DNA from 2 places in the Nocardia iowensis genome. Region 2 is predicted to be linked to the other one. Evidence: riboswitches for the same ligand, from Rfam matches in the RefSeq annotation. Region 2 holds a riboswitch; the other holds the start of a gene.
What was found. A riboswitch is a leader RNA that binds a small molecule or an ion and turns the genes downstream of it on or off. The one in region 2 is predicted to bind cobalamin.

Region 1 (3,202 bases), 2.9 Mb from region 2:
TGGTCGTCGTGCACGAGATGTGCTGCGCCCGAGACGAGTACGTGCTCGGCGTCGGGATGCGTTTCGGCCATCCGGCGCATCTGACCGGGCGGGGTGATGGTGTGTTCACCTTCGAGCAGCAGCGCGGGTACCCGGACGGCATGCCACTGTGGCCAGAAGTCGCGACTCCCCCACTCCTCCGAGATGTCGCGGAACGTCGCGACCGAGCCGTGTAGCCGGTAACCATCCGGACCGTGCTCGAACGAGTTGAGGAAGTACCGACCGGCGACCGGACCGAAAAAGTCGAGCACGGCGTCCGCGTCCGGAAACGGTTGCGGCCACGCCTCGATCATCGCCGCCCAGTTCGCCGCCGTGCGGCCGGTGAAATCCGGGGCGATGTCCTCGACCACCAGCGCGCGCACCCGATCGGGATGGGTCGCGGCGAACACCCAGCCGTGCAGCGCGCCCATCGAATGCCCGATCACCACCATGGGTTCGGTGATGCCCGCGGTCGCGGCGGCCAGGTCGGCAACAAATGCCTCGGTGGTCAACTCGTCCGGCGCCGGTCTGCCGTGCCCGGCGGCGTCGAACGTGTAGATGTGGCCGTACCCACGCAGCCAGGCCAGCTGATCGTGCCAGGTCCGGGCACTGCCCATCAGTCCGTGCAGCAGCAGGATCGGCACTCCCGCTCCGCCTTCGTCGTGCAACACCGTGTTGATTGTGCCGCGCCGCCGCGCGCCGTGTTCGCGGCCCCCTCGATCTCGCACGGTGCTCGACGGCCTCGCGCTCCGCGGTCGCCCGAGCGCCGTATTGTCGAGCCCATGGCTGTTGTGAAGATCAACGCGATCGAGGTTCCCGAGGGCGCTGGCCCCGAATTGGAAAAGCGGTTCGCCCACAGTGCGCACGCTGTCGAGGGTTCGCCGGGGTTCCTCGGCTTCCAGTTGCTCCGGCCGGTCGCCGGTGAGAAGCGGTACTTCGTTGTCACCCAGTGGGATTCGGAAGAAGCGTTCGCCGCGTGGCGGGACGGGCCCGCGCGCGAGGCACACGCGGGTGAGCGGCAGAAGCCGGTCTCGACGGGCGCGTCGCTGCTGGAATTCGAGGTCGTCCTCGACGTGACCGCGAAGTCTGCGGACTGACGAAACCGACGCCAGCCAGGAAGTTCATCCGCGTCGGCGACTCGCCCGACGCCGGGACGCGATACCCGCTGGTCATGTTGACGGCAGGTGCCTCCAGGTGTCACAGTTCGAAGGACAAAACGCGAGGGTGATGCGGTAATCCGGTGTGATTCCGGAGCGGTCGCGCCACTGTGTTCCATGCATCGAGTTCGTGGGTGCCGGACAGCCAGACACCGGCACCTTCGCGCCCACCATTCGACGGGGACGCGCATCCCCTCAGGAGGACTCGCATGGCTATCGCGCATTCGCCGAGCCGGGCAACCGATTCACTCGCCACTGTGCTGGTCACGGTAGGTGTCGTTCTTCTCGCACTGCTCACGCTGTACCTGGTCGGCTTCGATCAGGGCGCCATCTCGCGCAGCGGGATGTACATGCACGAGCTGATGCACGACGGACGCCACCTGCTGGGGCTCCCGTGCCACTGATCGGTTCACTGAAAACCCTCCTACTCCGCGGACTCCTGGCAGGCCTCATAGCGGGTCTGCTCGCCGCGACAGTCGGCTACTTCATCGGCGAACCGAAGGTCGATGCCGCCATCGCCATCGAGGAAGCCGGTTCCGCTCCCGCGGATCATCCGCACGGCGCGGAACCGGAGGCGACAGGCGGACATTCGCACGGCGACGAGGAAGAACCACTGGTCAGCAGGACCGGCCAGAAGGCGGGCCAGTTCCTCGCGCTCGGTCTCGCTGGCCTTGCGCTCGGCGCGATCTACGCCTCAATCGCGCACTTCGCGCGGCGCTACACCACGCTGTCCGGGCCGAAGCTCGCGCTGGCCCTCGGAATCGGCGGCTGGGCGGCGATCGTCGCGGTGCCGTTCTTCAAATATCCAGCTAACCCGCCCGCGGTCGGTGATCCGGACACGATCAATGAACGCACCCTGCTGTGGGTCGCGGCGGTGCTGCTCGGCCTCGCGGCCGTCGGTGCGGGCGTGTACGTCTACAAGCTGTTGCGCGCTCAGCTGAGCATGCTGCGACTGATCGCCGGGATCGCCGCGTTCGTCCTCGTCACCACGGTGGGCTACATCCTGTTGCCCGGCGTGAACGAGGTGAAGGCGGACTTCCCCGCCAGTCTGCTGTGGGAGTTCCGGGTGTCGTCGCTGGCCGAGACCGCGACGCTGTGGGCCTGCCTGGCCCTCGGCTTCGCCGCGCTCACCGAATTCGCCACGCGCACTGATACTCCGGTACGAGAGTCGATCGCTACCGCGGGCTGATCCGCGTCCGGAAGACGAAGGGCAGTGTCGGTGGCATGACCGACACTGCCTTTTCCGTCTGGCCCGCACCGCTTCGTTCCGGCGCTGCGCGTACGCCGCCGCGCGCCGTCCACGTCGCCTTCGTCGGCCTCGTCGTCGCGCTGCTCGCCGGGGTCGGCGAGGCAATCGTGCGGGCGGCCGCGATGCTGGAACGCGCGGAGGCCGACATCGCCGGGCTGAGCACCGGGCTCGCCATGCGGCTCGGCATCTACCTGGTTGTGCTCTTCGTCGCCATCCGGATGACGCACGGCGCGCGCTGGGCCCGCATCCTGCTCACCTTCGGCATCGGCGTGCTCGGCCTGCTGTCTCTGATCATCGAACCGTTGGCGGCACTGCTGTCCGCCGACAAGTTCGGCGACCTCTTCACCGGCCTCACCGCCGAATCCGCGGTGATCGGACTGTTCCGGACGATCCACATCGTCGCGGTGCTGATCGCCATCCCGGCGATGTACCACCCCGCTGCCCGCCGCTACTTTCGCCAGCGGTAATGCCCGGCCCCTCGCGCGCTGAACGAGAGACCGGGCATCAAAGATCCAGCCGAGAACTGGACGGTTCCGGCGCTACGCGAGAGCCGCGTCGAGGGTGATCTGGTCGACTCCGGCGAGGGCCTTGCTGACCGGGCAGCCCGCCTTGGCGGCCTCGGCCGCGGCGGCGAAGGCGTCGGCGTCGACGCCGGGGACCCGGCCGCGCACGGTCAGCTTGATGTCGGTGATCCGGAAGCCGCCCGCCGGGTCGGGGCCGAGGGTCACGTCGGCGGTGACGTCCAGGCTCTCCGGGGTGCCGCCGGCGTTGCCGAGCT
Region 2 (3,202 bases):
CGTCGCGGCGGCGGAGGTGCGCATAACGGGCAGCCCCGGCCGTGCGTGACGCACGGCCGGGGCGAAGGCGCAGGGACCTCTTACACCCAGTGCAGCGTGCGATGCCTGAGCCCGCCGCGGAACTGGCCGACGGCGAGACCAATCATCAGGCCGCGTTCCTCGCCGACCAATCCACGCGCGAATGGCAGGCGAATCATGCGCAGCAAAACCTCGGGCAGATGAATTTCCGGCAAACCATTGTTCGGGAATTCGGCATTCAGTCGCGCCAAGCCGATACCACGGCTGCGGCCCTGCCGATAGCCGGGGCGGAAACCCTGGCGGTATCGGTAGGCGACGAGTGCCTCGGCCAGATACCCGAGACGATATCCCTCGCGGTGGGCGCGCCAGCCGAATTCGAGGTCTTCGTTGGCGGCGTAGCTGACGTCCTGCCCGCCGAGCTTCCGATATACCTCCGCGCGGCACGCCATGCTCGTCCCGACGATCACAGGTGCGTAAACGCCCGCCGGTTGGAATTTGTCCGGAGCGGGGATGTTCGCGACGTGTCGCGGATTGTCGGTGTTGAGCGAATCACCTTCGACGGCAGAGCAAGTCAGGTCGTAGCCCTCGTCGAGGAACGCGACCATGCGGCTGACCCAATTCGGGTACACACGGTCGTCGTGATCGCAGAACAGCAGGATCTCACCCGTCGCGTTGTCCGCACCGACGTTTCGCGCGAACGCGGCACCGGACGTCCCGGACGCATCGACATAACGGAGCGTCAGGCGATCTCGCAGCGGATGATTCTCGATATGGCTTTTGACCTCGGTGGGAGAACCGTTGTCGGCAATGACGACATCGAATTCACCCGAATAATCTTGACGCGTCAACGCGTCTAGTTGCACATCGAGCAGATCCCGGCCTTCGGCCGTCCCGATGTACGTTGGAATGACGATCGAGACCGACCGTTCAGTTACCACAAGCTCTCCTGCAATCGATCCCCACGCGGGAGCCCTCCCCCGAGGGCACAACCTTAAGCGAAACTGAGAAACTTGGGGAACACCCCACTTCCGTGGGCTTCCTCACAGACCTGGACGCATGATCAGTCCCTGATCGAAAAATGATGGCAGCCAACGGCACGCCCGCCCGGTCGCACCGGTCCGGCGCCCGGCGTCCTATGCTCGTAGGTGCAGCTGGTTCACCGGTGCGCGTACGAGATGGAGCCCCGTCGTCGCGCAGCGGAGTCGAGTTCGTCGGCCCCGAAAGGGCGGGCGAACGAGAGGGAACCCGGTGGGAATCCGGGACTGTCCCGCAGCGGTGAGCAGGAACGACCGCCGTCACACGCACTGGGCGCAACACCCGGGAAGCGACGGCCAGTAGGAAAGCTCCGGCCCGTGCCGGAGCAGGCCGACAAGGCCGGTGCCTGTGAGTCCGAAGACCTGCCAGCCGTGTCGGATACGCCGTATCCGGCGGCCACCGCCTCGTGGATCTGGGCGCGCGGTTCTACCAGTGCTGATATGTCGGGGCTCCCTTGGCGGGATTCTCCGACGTCTCATCCGGTAGCCCGCGAAAGCCCGTAAGGCGATGGCTCACGACCCCCAGCACTGGAGAGACATCGTGACTGTTGTACATCAGACACCGTTCACCGCAACGGTTCTCGGGCTACCTAGAGTCGGACCGCGGCGCGAGCTCAAGCGCGCCACCGAGGCCTACTGGGCAGGCAAGATCGTCGCCGAACAGCTACACGCCGTGGCGCGCGACCTGCGGCACGCCCAATTCGCCGAACTGCAAGCGGCGGGCCTGGATTCGATACCCGTTGGCACCTTCTCGTACTACGACCAGGTGCTCGACACGGCCCTGCTGCTCGGCGCGCTGCCGCAGCGGGTGGCCGGGATCGCCGATCCCCTGGACCGGTACTTCGCCGCCGCACGCGGCACCGACACCGTGGAACCACTGGAGATGACCAAGTGGTTCGACACCAACTATCACTACCTGGTGCCGGAAATCGGCGCGGACACCGAGTTCTCGCTGAATCCGGAGAAGTTGCTGCACGAAGTGCGCGAGGCGCTCGCGCTCGGCGTGCCCGCCCGACCGGTGGTGGTCGGTCCGATCACCTTCCTGAAACTCGCCAAGGCCACCGGGGGTGCGGCGCTGGACCGGCTCGCCGAGCTGGTGCCGTTGTATCGCGAGCTGCTCCGGCTACTGGCCGAGGCCGGGATCGACTGGGTGCAGATCGATGAGCCGGTGCTGGTCACCGATCTCACCGATACCGAAATCGACCTGGTACGAAGCACTTACACCGAGCTGTCCGCCACAGCGGAGCGACCCGCGATCCTGGTCGCGACCTACTTCGGCCATCCCGATGCCGCGCTCACCGCGCTGGCGAGCACCGACGTCGAGGGCGTCGCGCTCGACTTCACCTCCGGCACCGGCGTTTCCGACGTCGCCGCCGTACCGGCGCTGGCGGGCAAGCTGCTGGTGGCCGGCGTGGTCGACGGACGCAATGTGTGGCGCGCCGATCTCGATCGCGTGCTGTCCACGCTGGGCACGCTGCTGGGTTGCGCCGCGTCGGTGGCGGTTTCGACCTCCTGCTCGCTGCTGCATGTGCCGTACACACTGGCGGCGGAGACCGGGCTGGACGAGCGGCTGCGATCGTGGCTGGCGTTCGGCACCGAGAAGGTGGCCGAGGTGCGGCTGCTGGCGACCGGACTGACCGCGGGACCAGAGGCGATCAGCGCCGAATTGGCCGAGGCGCGTGCCGCCTTGACGGCACGGCAGGCCGATCCTCGACTCAATGATGCGCAGGTGCGAGCCAGGCTGGCCACGCTCGGCCCGGACGCGATCCGGCGCGCACCCGCCGAGCAACGCCGGGTGCTGCAACAGGATCGGTTGCACTTGCCGCCGCTGCCGACCACGACCATCGGCTCGTATCCGCAGACCTCGGCGATCCGGTTGGCCAGGGCGGCACTGCGCAAGGGCGAGATCGATCAGGCCGAGTACGTCCTCCGGATGCGCGCGGAAGTCGCCGATGTCATTGCGCTGCAGGAGGAGCTGGGCCTGGACGTGCTCGTGCACGGCGAGCCGGAGCGCAACGACATGGTGCAGTACTTCGCCGAACAGCTCGACGGCTTCGCCGCCACCGAGCAGGGCTGGGTGCAGTCCTACGGCACCCGCTGCGTGCGACCGCCGATCCTGTTCGGCGACGTGGCGCGGCGGACGCCGATGA

Region 1: linked by a shared signal. The riboswitch ahead of KV110_RS02800 (CbtB domain-containing protein) and the one ahead of metE (5-methyltetrahydropteroyltriglutamate--homocysteine S-methyltransferase) in region 2 are both predicted to bind cobalamin.

Annotation. Positions count from the first base shown of each region.
Region 1 is NZ_CP078145.1:588,513-591,714, reverse strand. Features, by position in the region: gene KV110_RS02810 (alpha/beta fold hydrolase) at 1-689, opposite strand, end outside; gene KV110_RS02805 (antibiotic biosynthesis monooxygenase family protein) at 801-1,115, shown strand; cobalamin riboswitch at 1,186-1,350, shown strand; gene KV110_RS02800 (CbtB domain-containing protein) at 1,385-1,579, shown strand; gene KV110_RS02795 (CbtA family protein) at 1,570-2,364, shown strand; gene KV110_RS02790 (hypothetical protein) at 2,400-2,891, shown strand; gene KV110_RS02785 (OsmC family peroxiredoxin) at 2,964-3,202, opposite strand, start outside.
Region 2 is NZ_CP078145.1:6,595,012-6,598,213, forward strand. Features, by position in the region: gene KV110_RS30450 (glycosyltransferase family 2 protein) at 81-956, opposite strand; cobalamin riboswitch at 1,214-1,437, shown strand; gene metE (5-methyltetrahydropteroyltriglutamate--homocysteine S-methyltransferase) at 1,561-3,202, shown strand, end outside.